One region of the Reichenbachiella sp. MSK19-1 genome, then DNA from elsewhere that is predicted to be linked to it. Evidence: riboswitches for the same ligand, from Rfam matches in the RefSeq annotation. Region 1 holds a riboswitch; the other holds the start of a gene.
What was found. A riboswitch is a leader RNA that binds a small molecule or an ion and turns the genes downstream of it on or off. The one in region 1 is predicted to bind S-adenosylmethionine.
Positions count from the first base shown of each region.

Region 2: another riboswitch for S-adenosylmethionine. It lies ahead of BGP76_RS12635 (homoserine dehydrogenase); the one in region 1 lies ahead of BGP76_RS03510 (homocysteine S-methyltransferase family protein).

Region 1 covers NZ_MIER01000002.1:804,365-812,965, reverse strand. Annotated here, with positions in the region: gene BGP76_RS03535 (DsbA family protein) at 1-391, opposite strand, end outside; gene BGP76_RS03530 (ABC transporter ATP-binding protein) at 492-1,385, shown strand; gene BGP76_RS03525 (ABC transporter permease subunit) at 1,378-2,178, shown strand; gene BGP76_RS03520 (SIMPL domain-containing protein) at 2,230-2,937, shown strand; gene BGP76_RS03515 (ferredoxin--NADP reductase) at 2,963-4,030, opposite strand; SAM riboswitch class I at 4,511-4,633, shown strand; gene BGP76_RS03510 (homocysteine S-methyltransferase family protein) at 4,682-5,674, shown strand; gene metH (methionine synthase) at 5,773-8,502, shown strand; gene metF (methylenetetrahydrofolate reductase [NAD(P)H]) at 8,548-8,601, shown strand, end outside.
Region 2 covers NZ_MIER01000015.1:1,143,756-1,152,356, forward strand. Annotated here, with positions in the region: gene sufB (Fe-S cluster assembly protein SufB) at 1-432, opposite strand, end outside; gene BGP76_RS12630 (hypothetical protein) at 595-1,410, shown strand; SAM riboswitch class I at 1,509-1,613, shown strand; gene BGP76_RS12635 (homoserine dehydrogenase) at 1,752-2,918, shown strand; gene BGP76_RS12640 (ABC transporter ATP-binding protein) at 3,137-3,850, opposite strand; gene BGP76_RS12645 (efflux RND transporter periplasmic adaptor subunit) at 3,875-5,125, opposite strand; gene BGP76_RS12650 (BatA domain-containing protein) at 5,863-7,869, shown strand; gene BGP76_RS12655 (dihydroorotase family protein) at 7,870-8,601, shown strand, end outside.

The sequences.
Region 1 (8,601 bases):
CGATATCTCGCACCACTCTCACTGCACGAGCGGGAGGCTCTGTATCATACTCAAAAGCATCCCTCTCGAAAAAACTATAATCAAAAGGCTGACCGGAGGCTTCATGTACATGCTCCCAGTGTGTACGGAGCATGTTTCTAAACTCCTCATTCCACTCTTCTCCACCACCTGGACGCAAACCTCCCAAGACCAACTCGAACGACAGTTTATCGCTAAACTCCTCTATCAGAGCATCCAAATGATTGGCTACACCCCAACACCACGAACACATCGGGTCGCCAAAATATAACAGTTTGGGCTTATCTATTGGGTTTTGAATTATAGTAGCTGATGGCTTTGTTGTTTGAGAAGGCACCTCGCAGACACCATCTTCACACTTCAATTCACTCATTATTCCTCCTTTTTTAGATTTAATCAATTCAAACCATGAATTGTTCCTTGCGCTTGTAATAATTTAGCTAACACAACAACTAAACGTAAAAAACGCATAGATGTCCATTCTCCAGACAAAAAATCTCACAAAACATTTTGGTTCTAGGACTGCAGTCAACCAACTGAGCCTAGAGATCAGTTCCGGACAGGTGTTCGGTCTGCTCGGTCCCAACGGCAGTGGCAAGACTACTACCTTAGCGATGATCCTAGGCGTACTCCACCCCAGCGCAGGCGAGTTCTCTTGGTTTGGCCAGCAACCCAGCGCTACATCTAGACAAAAGATAGGCGCTATCCTAGAACAACCCAGTTTCTACCCCTATCTCACAGCGGTGGAGAACCTAAAAGCTGTCGCTCAAATCAAAAACTGTAGCGATGACCGTATCAACATCGTTCTAGAAACCGTCGGACTTCTCCCGCGAAAGCACGACAAATTCCAGACCTACTCGCTCGGGATGAAGCAACGCCTCGCTATCGCATCGGCACTCCTCGCAGACCCAGAAGTCCTTATCCTCGACGAACCGACCAATGGTCTCGACCCAGCGGGCATCGTAGAGATTCGTGAGATTATCCAAAAAATCGCCGACTCAGGCAAGACCATCGTCCTAGCCAGCCACTTGCTCTCTGAGGTACAAAAGGTCTGTAGTCATTTTGGGATACTCAAAGAAGGTAAACTCCTCCACCAAGGCAGCATACAGCAGATCGAAGGAGAAAAAATCACCATAGAGGTAGGTGCTGACGATATGACACAACTCGAAGAGGTACTCCGCAACATCAAAGGTGTCCTGGCAATCAATCGTGACGGCTCGTTCTACCGACTAGAAGTCGAGCATGAGGTCTCTACCAGCTATATTATGCAGCACCTGCAGGAGCACCACATCACGCCCACACACATCCTGCGCAAACAAGGAAACCTAGAACAAGAATTTTTAAAAATACTCGCCAGTCATGCTTAATCTCATCAAACTCGAATGGATCAAAAACAAATCCAACATGACCTTTTGGATACTGCTACTGATCTACATAGGTGCTACCTACGTCATACTATCTACAGGATCCATCCTGATGAATGCTAGTTATGAGTTCACTTCCAATCAGGAGATTCAGGATTTTCCGCAGATCACGATCTATGAGTTCCCTGGCATCTGGCACAACATGAGCTATATTGGGTCATTTGTACGTCTGCTACTCGCCGTTATTATCATCTTTAATATTAGCAACGAAGTGACGTTTCGTACCCTGCGCCAAAACATCATTGATGGGTTAAGCCCAGCACGTTTTCTAGTATCCAAACTCATCCTGATCACTGCCCTTGCGACGATAGCTACTATCGCACTATTCCTGATTAGTCTATATTTTGGATTCCAATACTCTGAGAACCAGACCGAGCTTATTTTTTCTAAACTCAGTTTTGTGGGGGCATACTTCATCGAGATTTTCGGTTACTTGTGCTTTGCGATGGCTGCTTCTTTTTGGATCAAAAAATCAGTCATGAGCGTCATGTTTGTCTTGGCTTACAGCATCATTTTCGAACCGTTCTTTGGCTGGGTATTTCTAGATGGAGAGGGGCTATTGATACAGCTGCTCCCTATTAATGCACTGGACAACCTGATCCAAAGCCCTATCAACCTGCTCAACCCAGAAGAAGTCCAAACCCATATCAGTATGACAGAATTGAACTATGCTGTAGCGTGGATTTTAGCATTCATAGGTATTTCATACTTATTGCTCACCAAAAGAGACTGGTAACATTTAGGAACGGTTCTTGCGTTTAAACTCACATAATAAAAACACATTATCATGAAACATATACTCACTACCCTCCTGTGTCTCAGCATCGGGCTGATGGCTCAGGCACAAACCGAATCAATCATACAGGTAACAGGTCAATCAGAAGTAGCGACCAATCCGCAAATAGCCGTGTTCACCTACCGAATCTCTGCCAATGAAAAGAACTATGACACTGCTGTAGAAACCATGAATACGAGAGTCAACAGTCTCATCGGTCAACTCAAAAAATCGGGCTTTAAAGAAGAGGAAATCAAAACGTCACAGTTCAACATCCGAGAAAGCAAAATCTACAACCAAGGAAAAGTCAGTGGTGAAGAATACATCGCGAGTCAAACCCTAGTTGTCAAATTCGCCTATGATGTCAAAAAACTTCTGAATGTGCTCAATACCACGACAGCAAAAGAGTCTGCACCAAACCTCTCGATTTCCTTCGAATTATCAGAGGCACAAAAAGAACTCACCAGAACCGTACTCCTCAAAGCAGCAATAAAAGATGCACTCGAACAAGCGGAAATACTGTCTCTACAAGCAGGCTATGAAATCAAAGGGGTAAAGGAGATCAGTCATTATGCAAACAATGCACAACCCATGGCCAAAACAATGGAGTTTGATATGGTGAGAAGCATGGCAGACAGCAACACCTCCAGCTACCAACCCTCAGACATGGTGGTCACAGATCAAGTCTCTGTTACTTACATTATCGTAAAGAAGTCTTAAATCTGAATTCCATGATTCTATAGCATCACTTGGGATCATCCAGTATCCGTACTACTACATTGTTGGTGACCGGATAACTGACACAAGATAAGATCATGTTTTGGGCGACTTCTGACTCGTCCAGGACATGATCTTTTGGCATATACACTTCGCCAGATTCACATACTGCCTTGCAGCCCCCGCAGATACCATCTTTGCAGACATAGGGCAGATCCAGCCCCTCATCCAATGCTGCATTTAAGATACTTCGGTTGGCTTTTACCGTAATCATATTCGTGGCACCTCCATGAATCAGTCGAATATCTCGATTCTGAACCAAAGCCACCTTAGCCCGTGCCTCATGTATGGATACCTGCTGGCTATAGCGTTCTATAAAAATATTAGAACGAGGCACTCCAGACATGAGCAGACCTGCCTCTGCTTCTATCATCATACCAGAGGGGCCGCAGATATAACAATAGGTATGTCCAAAAGGGAATTTAGGGACAAGTTTTAGCAACTCAGGGACTTGCCCTCGTTCTACTCGACCCTTTCGATAGGACTGCTTTGTCCCAGGGTCTTCCAGAATATGTACCAGATTCAATCGATCCTTAAAATCAAACTTGAGATCCTTCAGTTCCTCATTGTAGATAATAGACTCTTCGTCACGATTACCATAAAACAACGAGACAATACTCTTTGGTTCCAGATTTAAAACAGTCTTTAGAATAGACATGAGTGGTGCGATTCCACTCCCCCCTCCAAACAAAAGTATATGGCGTTTGTTCTCAGGATCAGGAGTAACAGTGAATTCTCCCTGCGGATGCAGTACTTTGATCCTATTTCCTACCTTGACCGTCTCAAACAATTGGCTAGACACATCTCCATCGTTCAACCTCTTGACCGTGATACTCAATTCTTCCTCTATACCTGGGGCACTATTGAGAGAAAAACACCTGCGCTCCATCTGACCACCTATTTCCACTAGAGCAGTCAAGTACTGTCCTGCCGAATACTTCAGCTTCCAGAACAGCGGTTGTTTGAAAAAAACAGTTATTGCATCATGGGTCTCTTGTACCACGCGTTCCACTTTCAACTTTGATATCTTCTCCATTTCTTTCTATATAAAAAGATCGATTCCTACACTAAGGATAATCATTTATCATTAGAATAAGAACCGATCCTCACCTTGATTGGTGAATTTCCCTCATGTCATTTGAACAAATCTTACACTTGCATAAAGGCCAACATGACAACTGTGTAAGCTATTAACATGATAACAATTTTAGTTTTGGCTTTATCCATATTGAAAAGTTTAAGTGAATAGTTCGGTATACTTTAATGACTTTTTCGATCATCTATTGAATACAAAGGTAACCGTAGGCAGGTCTGGAAAGAAGAGATATAAACAGACAACAGCCTGCTTTTTGTCATAAAATAAAATTCCTCAAAAACCAGCGCTGAATTGCACCAAGAATTACGAATTCTCCCAAAACAAAGGGACAATTCATCAACCTCACTAAACTGCACCAAAACACCTTTGGGCTTTTAGCTCATTGCCTTGATACTCTATCAAAAAGCCCTATCTTTGCAGCACTTATCAAGAAAGATCGAGGGACTGGGCCCGAAGACATCTTGGCAACATATCCATAGCCGCAATATTGGATGTTGTGCCAACTCCCATTCTAGATGCGAATATCTGGATATAAGATAGGTATTCATCGAACGATATTTTTCTAGGTAAGTAGTTGATTAAACTATAGATATGAACATTAGAGATATTCTCAAGAGCAGAATATTGATATTGGATGGAGCCATGGGGACCATGATTCAGCGGTATCAATTGGAAGAAAAAGACTTCAGAAACGAAGAACTAAAAGATCATCCCGTCCCTCTCAAAGGCAACAATGATTTGCTATCCATCACCCGGCCAGACATCATCAAAGCCATCTGCTCTGACTATCTCGAAGCTGGTGCAGACATCATAGAGACCAACACCTTTGGGAGTACATGGGTGGCACAGGCTGATTATCAGCTAGAAGACTGGGTCTACCGTATCAACTACGAATCTGCCAAAATCGCCAAAGAAGTAACCGATGAATTCACAGCCAAAGACCCCAGCAAACCACGCTTTGTCGTAGGATCTATGGGACCTACCAACCGGCTGGCATCTATGTCTCCAGACGTAAATAATCCAGGGTTTAGAGCCATCACTTACGATCAATTGTTGGAGGCATTTACCGAGCAGGCCAAGGCTCTACTTGACGGAGGTGCAGACCTCCTACTCGTGGAAACCATCACCGACACCCTCAACTCCAAAGCAGCACTGATGGCTATCGACCGCATAGCCGAAGCGCGCGGCATCAAGATACCGATCATGGTATCAGGTACAATCACTGATGCAAGTGGTAGAATCCTATCAGGCCAAAACACAGAGGCCTTTTTGATCTCTGTATCACACTTAGACCTCCTCAGTGTAGGTCTCAACTGTGCACTCGGCGCGAGAGAATTGAAACCTTACCTCAGTACGCTATCAAGTAAGTCAACCTTCAACATCAGCGCACACCCTAACGCCGGACTACCCAACGAGTTTGGAGAGTACGATGAAACGCCTGAGGACATGGTCGATCAGATCAAAGAGTTCCTCGACGATGGACTGATCAACATCATCGGAGGCTGCTGTGGCACGACTCCTGAGCACATCAAGGCCATCGCAGAACTGGCTGCTAAATATGAACCGAGACAATTAACTCAGTGATAACCCAGCTCTTTAGCCAAAACCTAGAGCCGTTTCAAAAAAAAGAATAAATCCATGGCATTGGGGACACCCAAAGACCATCGACTAAATAAAAATATATGGACTTAATCATTCATCCCGATTACCCTGGCAAGTACCAATACAAGTGGCACGAATACGAGCCGATGAAACTCAGCGGATTAGAACCCCTAGTCGTTACACCTGACATGAACTTCATCAACGTCGGCGAGCGTACCAATGTAACAGGCTCTAGGATGTTTCTTCGTCTCATCAAAGAAGAGAAATTCGAAGAAGCACTCGCTGTAGCACGCAACCAAGTCGAAGGAGGCGCGCAGATCATCGATGTAAACATGGATGAAGGGATGCTCGAAGGAGCTGAAACCATGACCAACTTCCTCAACCTGATGGCTTCTGAGCCAGATATTGCACGAGTACCGGTCATGATTGATTCGTCCAAGTGGGAAATCATCGAAGCGGGATTAAAATGTACCCAAGGTAAGTCTGTAGTCAACTCTATCAGTCTCAAGGTCGGCGAAGAAGAATTCATCCGACAGGCCAAACTTGTCAAGCAGTACGGAGCAGCCGTAATCGTCATGGCCTTTGACGAAGATGGACAAGCCGACAACTATGAGCGACGCGTCGAGATCGTCAAGCGATCTTATGAACTGATGGTTGGTCCAAAAATTAATTTCAAGCCAGAAGACATCATCTTTGACCTCAACATCTTCCCTGTCGCTACAGGGATGGAAGAGCACAGGCAAAACGCCATGGACTTCTTTAAAGCGACACGTTGGGTAAGAGAAAACCTCCCTGCTGCACACGTCAGCGGTGGGGTGAGTAATGTCTCGTTCTCTTTTCGAGGCAACAACCCCGTACGTGAAGCCATGCATTCTGCATTTCTCTATCACGCCATTGGTCAAGGCATGGACATGGGGATCGTTAACCCTGCCATGTTGGAGATATACGACGACATCCCGAAAGATCTGCTAGAACATGTCGAGGACGTATTACTTGACCGCAGAGATGACGCGACGGAGCGTTTATTAGACTTTGCAGAGTCCTTTATCGGTGCAGAAAAGAAAGAAAAGAAAAACGACGAATGGCGTTCTTTGCCAGTGGGCAAAAGAATCGAACACGCCCTTGTCAAAGGAATCGTGGAATTCATCGATGAGGATACCGAAGAAGCTCGCCAGTCGCTAGACAAGCCACTACACGTCATCGAAGGTCCACTCATGGACGGTATGAATGTCGTAGGCGATCTGTTCGGCGAAGGAAAAATGTTCTTGCCTCAAGTAGTCAAAAGTGCCAGAGTTATGAAAAAGGCAGTTGCCTATTTGACTCCCTACCTCGAAGCAGAAAAAGCAGAAGGTGATGCTAAAAATGCCGGGACTGTCCTACTCGCTACTGTCAAAGGCGATGTACACGATATTGGCAAAAACATCGTCGGAGTAGTCATGGCCTGCAACAACTACGAGATCATAGACATGGGCGTCATGGTCCCCAACGAAAAGATCCTCGCCAAAGCCAAAGAAGTCAATGCAGACATCATAGGCCTAAGTGGACTCATCACTCCGTCACTAGACGAAATGGTTGATTTTGCGAAGCTCCTCGAAAAAGAGGGCGCTAGCTACCCACTACTGATCGGTGGTGCGACTACTTCGCGTATTCACACAGCTGTCAAAGTAGACCCGTGCTATAGTGGCCCAGTGATCCACGTCCTCGATGCGTCACGGAGTGTACCTGTCGCAGGTGATCTCCTTAGCGGAAAGAAAGAGGCCTTTGTCGCCAAAACCAAACAAGAATACCTCGAAGCACGAGAAAATCATGCGGGGAGAACCAAGGATAAAAACTACATCAAGTGGCCAGAGGCGAAAGCCAATCACTTTCAGATTGACTGGGAGACCACTCCTATCACCGAGCCCAAGTTCATCGGCAACAAGACCTTCAACAACTATCCATTAGAAGAAATCAGAAAGTTCATCGACTGGACACCCTTCTTCCAGACGTGGATGCTCAAAGGCAAGTATCCTAAAATCCTACAAGACGAGGTGATCGGTACCGAGGCGACCAAGCTCTACGAAGATGCCAACAAGATGCTCGATGATGTGATCGCCAAAAGAAGCCTACAGGCCAACGGCGTGATCGGTATCTACCCAGCTATCAACACAAACGGGGATGACATAGAAATATCAGATCGCGAAGGAAAAGCAGTCACCACTTTCCACTTTTTGCGTCAGCAAGGGAAGAAAGGAAAGAACATCGCCAATCTATCGCTGGCTGATTTTGTAGCGCCGAAAACTTCAGGTCGCCAAGATTACATGGGGGGCTTTGCCGTCACCACAGGTATCGGGATCGAAAAACTCATCGAGCAGTTCGAGAAAGATCATGACGACTACAACGTCATCATGATCAAAGCTGTAGCGGATCGATTGGCAGAGGCATTTGCCGAACTGATGCACGCCAAAGTCAGAAAAGAACTGTGGGCCTATGCCCCAGATGAATCGCTCGAAAACGATGCGCTGATCTCAGAAAAATACAAAGGCATACGTCCTGCACCTGGCTACCCTGCCTGTCCAGACCATACCGAAAAGCCTATTCTATTTGATCTGCTCAATGCAGAAAAAGAAACAGGCATCATCCTGACTGAGTCTAACGCCATGTACCCAGCTTCATCCGTGAGTGGATTCTATTTCGCCAACGAGCATTCGAAATACTTCGGATTGGGGAAAATCGAAAAAGATCAAGTAAAAGACTACGCCGCAAGAAAAGGGTTGACGCTAGAAGAAGCAGAAAAATGGCTTTCGCCAAATCTCGCTTATGATGCCTAGTTTTGCCCTATTACCTATTAAAGAATAACGATTAACAAACAACCTATGAAGGTTACCGAACATATTAAAAACGCCAACGGGAAGACACTCTTTTCACTT
Region 2 (8,601 bases), on a different contig from region 1:
AAGGGTCTCTTTGAAAGTCGTCGCAACAGACACCGAGTCAATTACCGCATCTACAGCCACTCCCGTCAATCGCTTTTGCTCGTTCAAAGAGATGCCTAGCTTCTCGAAAGTCTCGATCAACTCAGGGTCGACCTCATCGAGGCTACCGACAGCTTTCTTCTGCTTAGGTGCAGAATAGTATTTGATCGCTTGGTAGTCGATTTTAGGATACTTCACGTTGGACCAATCCGGCTCCTCCATGTTTTTCCATCGCTCATACGCGCTCAATCGCCACTCTAGCATCCACTCTGGCTCTTCTTTTTTGGCTGAAATAAAACGAACTATCTCCTCACTCAATCCTGCGGGTGCTTCATCAGCATCCAAATCCACAGACCAACCGTGTTCGTATTCTTTTGAGGTAAATTCCTCTAATATTTGATCGTCATTGCTCATTCGCTACGAATTATTTAGACTCACTTTAAATAAATGCAAAATTACTACCTTTCTGACAGGATGTTAGTTCTGAGCGGATAATTTTTTTCTACTATCTCATAAAGGGAATTGATAAAGCGCTCGAACTACTTACATTTGATCTTCCAATTTGAGTGATACCCCATGATCAAAAATCAAAACTTCGCCCCTCTCCTATTGTTAATCGTTTATGTGGTGATGATGTTTCACCCTAAGCCAGTCTTTTCTCAAAAGAGCATTTCCGAACTACGCATGACTGGTGCTACATTGATCGTCAAAGATCTCAAGGTATCGGCAGGTTGGTACCGTAAGTTCCTGCAATTTAGTATTGAAGAGTACCGCCCCAACCAGCACGTCAAAATGCGCAATGACGAGTTCCATCTCACGCTAAGGCAAGGAAGTGGCACCTTGCTCAAAAGTCAAATTCGATTCAAGGAAGGAAAGAAATACATTAACGGTATTGATAAGATTGGCTTCAAAACAAACCGTTTTGACAGCCTTCACCTCTATTTGGCGCATTACGAACAAAAACTATTCAAAGACACCTATACCGACCCCAATTTACCCATTGAAAGTTTTATCGCTATAGATCCTGACGGAAACAAAATCCAATTTTTTAATCACCCCAACAACTCTCAGCTCTATGAAATCGACCCCTGCTACTTCACGATCCAATCCTCCGACTACATCAATACACTCAAGTGGTATACGACACAGATGGGCTTTGAGGAGATCGAGATCGTAGATGACACCAACCTCCACTTTCAAAACTACCTCACCAAAGACGGTATCATTCTCGAACTCATCCATCTACCCTACGAATCAGTAGAGACGACAGAGTTCATGCCTCTAGAACGGGATCTAGCCCAAATCGAACAAGTCTCCTTCAAAATAGGCACTGCCAAAACCAAGGCTTTCGTCATGGACAACAATGGCAATAAGGTAGTGTATATGAAATGAGGTAGTGAGTAGTGAGTATTTATTAAAAGAATAAATTAAATACTTGTTTCGTAGAAGTTCTCTTCTTTACATTTGCGACAGTTCTATTTTTATTGAATGACTTATCAAGAAAGGTGGAGGGATTTGGCCCTGCGAAACCTTAGCAACCCCCGCGAGACGGAAGGGTGCTAATTCCAGTTCCGAGCAATCGGAAAAGATAAGCGAGAGGCACGAGATACAATTTCAAAAAATATATCATCCCTTCTAGCTTGTCTGGAAGGGATTTTTTTATGCCCTTTTCCAGACAAAAGTCCTTGAAAGTCTTCTACAAAGATGATTGAAAAACGAAAATAATTAGACGTATGAAACTAGGAATATTCGGATTTGGTGTGGTTGGACAGGGCTTGTATCACGTGCTACAGCAATCCAACACCATACAAGCAGAGATTGCCAAATTTTGCATTAAGAACATCACTAAACCAAGAAGCCTCGATGCGACTTTGTTTACCGATGACAAAACCGAGCTCTTGGACAATCCAGAGATCGACGTGATCGTGGAGCTGATAGATGATGCAGAAGCAGCTTTTGAGATCGTCAAGACTGCCATGAACAGCGGCAAGCACGTCGTCTCAGCCAACAAAAAAATGATCGCAGAGCATCTCGAAGAACTTCTTGCACTACAAAAGCAAAACAAAGTATCCTTCCTCTACGAAGGCTCATGCTGCGCGAGTATTCCGATCATCCGCAACTTGGAAGAATACTACGATAACGACCTTCTGACTTCCATCGAGGGGATATTCAACGGTTCGACCAATTTCATCCTCACTAAAATGATCAATGAGAGTGCTCCTTACGAAGATGTACTCAAAGAAGCACAAGATCTGGGGTTCGCAGAATCTGACCCGACGCTAGATGTGGAAGGGATCGATGCTAGATACAAGCTTTGCATCCTACTCTATCACGCCTTTGGGTTGATCACAGACCCACATACGCTTTTCACGCTCGGGATCACCAAAATCAACACCTTCGATATCGAATTTGCACAGAAAAATAATTTTGAAATCAAGCTCATCGCAAAAGCAAAGAAAATTGGCAGTCAAATTGACGCAACCGTCCTACCGACTTTTGTAGACAAGTCTTCTATTTTGGCTCAGACCAAAAACGAATACAATGCAGTCATATTAGAAAGCGCATTCTCAGAAAGTCAATTCTTGTATGGAAAGGGAGCTGGCGACAAACCAACTGGATCAGCAGTACTATCAGATATATCGGCGCTAGGCTATGGCTACCGCTACGAATATAAAAAATCTGCTAAGTCAAAGGAAAAGATCGAACTCCATGAAGACTTCCAAATGAGGGTTTACGTAAGGTTCGCTGATCAGCAACCAGACGAAGCAGATTTTACGGAAGTATTGGAAAAGTATTCTAGTCGCTATGGCAACTACTGGATCGGCTACATCTCACGTCAAAAAATGAAAGAAGCACAATGGCTAGAAATCCCAGAAATCAATGTGATCGCACTAGGATAAACACCGCATGCATTACCTAGAAGCATCCAGCGTAAGCACTTGTTCAGACTGATGAACGGGTGCTTGCTCATGGGCACATAGCCAATAGCCTACCATCATCATTATTATTATCAATATACCTTTCATCGTGTTATTATTTAGTTCCCAAGTGGATGCCCATCTATCACGGACACCCATTGAGGATTTTACTAATTATTGAGAAAACTTATTACTGTCGTTTACACCAAGGTTTTGTTCGAGGGATTGATATTTTCTGAGACAACTTGCCCATCGAATAGGTTGATTATACGATGGGCATACTCTGCGTCTATCGGGGAGTGCGTCACCATCACCACGGTCGTGCCTTTGTCATTGAGTTCGCTGAGGAGACTCATCACTTCTTGCCCATTCACCGAATCCAAATTACCTGTTGGCTCATCTGCCAAGATCATATTTGGCTTAGCTATAACCGCTCGAGAAATCGCCGCTCGCTGCTGCTGCCCGCCTGACAACTGCTGAGGAAAATGATTCCTGCGGTGCATGATTTTCATCTGCTCCATCACCTCTTCCACTCTTTTCCTCCTTTCGGAGGCAGAATACTTAAGATAGATCAACGGCAACTCGATATTTTCAAAAACCGTCAATTCATCGATGAGATTAAAATTCTGAAACACAAACCCAATATTCTCCTTTCTAAGATCGGCTCTTTTGCGTTCGCCGTATTGGGAAATCTCCTGGTTATCAAAGTAAAATTCACCCTGAGAAGGATTATCTAATAACCCGAGGATATTGAGCAGAGTAGATTTACCACACCCAGATGGCCCCATAATCGCAACGAACTCTCCGTTTTTGATATCCAAATTGACCCCACCTAATGCGGTAGTCTCTATTTCATCTGTATGATAGACCTTCTTCAGACCTACTGTTTTGATTAGTGAAGTCGTATTTTCCATTGTTCCTCTTTGTTTTACTCCCTTTTAGTTAAATATCAGTCTATCCTTATCTTCATACCCATTGTAAGAGGAGATCACTACTTGTTCTCCGGGATCCAGCCCCTCCAGCACTTCATAGTACCTCGGGTTTTGTTTTCCGAGTTTAATCTGTCGTCTCACCGCAGCTCCCCCTTCAGACGTCACAACAAAAACCCAGCTCCCTCCTGTTGTTTGATAAAAGCTACCTCTAGGTATTTGTAGCGCTTCGATATTCTCACTGAGTTGTAGATTGATCTGCAAAGTCTGTCCTCTACGCACACCTTTTTGTAGTTCCTGGGAGAATTTCATATCAACTGAGAAGATTCCGTTACTCACTTCAGGGTATATTTTTGTAATCTCTAGGCTATGCCTACCATCTGTTAAATCTGTACTACCCTTCAACCCTTCATAGATTCTAGAAATATAATGCTCGTCTATAGCAGCTCGGATTTTAAACCCATTCATATCATCTATCTGACCAATATTTTGTCCCATCTGTATCGATTCTCCTACCTCCGCACTAACCGAAGATAATCTACCTGCGATGGGTGCTTTGACATATAGGTTCTCCAAATTGGCCTTGATCAATTCTAAATTACTGTGCGTTCGAATCAATGTCTCTTCTGTCTGCCGGATCTGTATTCTGGCATTTTTAGTATCAAATGCTTGAGATTCGATTTCAATCTCTCTCGTATCGACGAGTCTATCATACCCCCGCTTGATTCTTTGAAATTCTTGATCGGAAATTATCTTTTCAGTTTTAAGCTTTACCGCTCTATCATAAGTATCCTTTGCGTCCGCTATATCATAATCCAGATCGATCAATCTACGTTTGAGCTCGAACTGAGTCCGTTGGAGGTTCAGTTTGGTATTCTCCAGATTGTTAACCAATATAAAAGCCTGCGTCTCTTCTCGAATAAAACTTTGCACTAGATTATTGTTAGCTAACTTCAGTATAGTGTCACCCTGCTCGACCAATACCCCCCCTTCTAAATAGCGACGCTCCACTATCCCGCCTTCTATTGCATCCAGTCTAATCGTTTTGATAGGTAGCACCGTCCCATCAACGGGTATAAATTCCCTAAACTGCCCCATAGCTACGGTAGCGATCTTAATCTTATCCCTATCAACTTTAAGCTTAACTCCTCCATCGGCGAACACTACTCTGTATATCACAAAGCTCAAGAGTACCACTCCTACGGCTATGGATAATAGCTTGCTTTTTGTCCACTTCTTTTTAGGTATTATTCTGTCCACTGAGTCAATGTCTATTTCGATATTGACCAAGACATGCCAATAAAAGTGCCACACACACAAAACACTGATTAACTGCACTTTACAACAATAAAGAATCGTCCAATATTCAGAAAAATGTTCAGGTATGAGACACTAGTGTACGGTATCGTTCAGTCACGAAAAGCTAATTAAGTATGCGATATTAGTTTTAGAGGGGAGTAAAACTATTCAGTTGTTTAGCGTCTAAACCTACTGTGATTGAATTGACAGAAACATTCCACGAATACAAAACAGTTTTTGGGTCAGTCTGTAAAGTTGGAGGGATAAACTCGGTAGACAAGTTCGATATTTTTTATTCCAATTATTCATTTTAACCTCAAGGACTTATAAGAGATGGTTATTCACGAAAAACAATAATGAATATCGAACAATGAATCTTGAATCACGAAGTGATCTACTACCTCTCCCCCAGAAATACGGATTGATCTCTGTTTTTGACCTCCTGCACCCGTTCAGGAAGGAGCAAAAAAATAGGGTTCAAGACTTAACTTGAACCCCAAGGTCAAAAACTCAAAATAAAAAGGACTAATCAAATCTTAATCCACAACAACAATTCGAATATAAGGATTTTAAAAACCAAATAAAAATAGGGGTATTGAGATCGATGATTTTTTAGCAAAACGCGATAAAACGACTACTAACTAATTTTTAATTCATCGGAACTTTTCTACCCTACATTTTGGATTAGATTTGCTGCGATGAACTTTGCCAATCCGACATTCTTATGGGGGCTGATCGCCCTAAGTATCCCGATAATTGTTCATTTATTCAATTTTCGAAAGGCGAAGCTAATCCGATTCTCAAATGTTAAATTTTTGAATCAAGTCAAAAAGAAGTCCTCTTCCAAGCTACAGCTCAAACAACTGCTCGTCCTACTCTGCAGACTGGCCTTTATTACTTTTCTGGTTTTGGCCTTTGCCCAACCCTTCATCCCAGGGCAAGAGAATGGTCTCAACGAAAACACGGTTATCATCTACCTAGACAACTCAGGGAGCATGACTAACCTAAGCTCAGAGAACAACGAGAGCCTAGTGACAGCCAAATCCATGGCTCATCAGATCGTCGATCTCTACCCGAGCACCACGACCTTCAAACTGCTCGATAATGATTTTGCTCCATCTGCCAACCATTATAAATCAGCAGATAAAATCCGTGAATACCTAAATACTCTGGACTACTCATCAGTCAGTAGATCAGGACAAGAGGTGCTCGATCGTATCCAAACCCTCACGTCAAATGATGATCATTCAGATATATTCATACTGAGTGACATGCAGCGTAGTACACTTGGACAGATCTCTGCGTACGCGGACACCATCCACCATCACTACCTGATCCCCATCGCTACTGCCCAGCAAAACAACCTCTATGTCGATTCGGTCTACCTTGACCAGCCTTTCATTCTCGCACATAAAAAAAACACGCTAACCGCTAAAATCAAAAACTCCAGTACGCAAGCTGTAGAAGATCTGATCGTCAAACTACAGATCAATGACAGACAATCTGCCAGTGTAGCCATCAGCCTAGAAGCCAACAGTACTAAAAAAATTGACTTTGAGCTGGGCAAGAACCTAAACAAGTACAACGCAGGACGAATCGAATTTCAAGACTTCCCTGTCACCTTCGACAATGAGTTCTATTTCTCATTCAACCTAGCTCCAACGATTCGTATCACCGAAATCACCGATACCCAGCGCACACCATACATGCAAAACGTATTTGGCAGCAATGAACTATTCGATTTCCATAGCTACACGACTGGAGACATCAACTATCAGGTCTTGGAACAATCCGATCTTCTCATCATTCACAGCCTCGGTCAGATCAACCCTAGCATTCAGTCTCAAATCAAACTTCGTCTAACATCTGGAAAATCCGTACTCCTGATCCCAAACACCAACACCAAACTAAGTGACCTAAAAACCTCTATATCCCTCCAATACAAGGCGACTGGGGATACCCAAAAAACAGATATACAAGCACCCGACCTGACCAACCCATTCTTTGATGGTATATTCGAATCACTCGACCGCAAGACGCAGCTACCCCAGGCTAATCCCATCATAAAACTATCCGGACTACATCACCCCCTACTCAGTCTCAAAACAGGTTCTCCTTTTCTCTCCAAGGTGTCACAACAAGGCAACCTCTATGTGCTATCGTCTCCACTGACAGATGAGTTCACCAATTTTCAGCGTCATGCCTTTTTCGTGCCAGTCATGCAGCGCATCGCAGAGCTCAGTGCTAGCAGTGCCAACCCGCTTTACTACAGCGCAGACAACAGCCACGTCACGCTCCTTCTCGATACGATCGACAACCAAAAGCTCTACAAACTCCGCCACAACATCAACACAAACCAAGAGCTAATCCCTTCACAGCGACTGATCCAAAACCAACTAGCCATGGATTTCCCGAAGTACCTTCTAACACCTGGCAACTATCAGCTCTTCTCCGACCAACAAATACTAGACTATGTCGCTTTCAACCCCAGCAAACTAGAGTCCGAACTAGAGATCATGGAAAAAGAAGAATACCTTTCGCTCCTATCGGATGTCCAGTCGCTCACCCTATTTGATCAGGTCGACAGTAAGAACTTTAGCCATACGCTGAAAGAAAAATACCACAGCATAGAGTTATGGAAATATGCTTTACTTTTGTCCGTGCTATTTTTGATAGCCGAATCCATGCTACTAAGATTTTTGTAAATGAGCCTATTTATAAGGGAAGTTAAAGTCCTGGATCCTCAGTCCCCTCACCATCTCAAACGTGTCAATGTTTTGATAAAAGAGGGCGTGATCACATCTATTGACAACAAAGAACATCAGGCAGACACGACTATAGAAGCCAAAGGTCAGTTCCTGACACCAGGACTGTTCGATCTTAAAGCCAATTTTTGCGACCCTGGTTTCGAGCATCGGGAAGACATCTACAGTGGATGTCAACTCGCTGCGGCATCTGGCTACACAGGAGTAGCAACACTCCCGAATACCGCTCCAGTAGTACAGGCCAAAAGCCATATCGAATACCTCAAATCTAAAAGCAGAGACTGCCTGACAGATATATACCCAATGGCTGCTGTGACCATCGATGCACTGGGCGAAGACCTCACCGAGATGATAGACCTGCACGAAGCGGGAGCGATTGCCTTCACCGATGGCAACCAGCCCATGTGGCACACCGACATCATGCTCAAATCCCTGATCTATCTACAGAAATTTGACGGACTACTCATCAACCTCCCAGAGGACAAATTATTGACACGCTTTGGAACAATGAACGAAGGGATAGTCAGTACAGGACTGGGACTCAAAGGCATGCCAGCACTGGCAGAACACCTGATGATCAAGCGAGATCTGGACATTCTAGCCTATAGCGGCGGACGCCTACACTTCTCCAATATCTCATCGACCGAGAGTGTAAAACTCATCAAAAAGGCC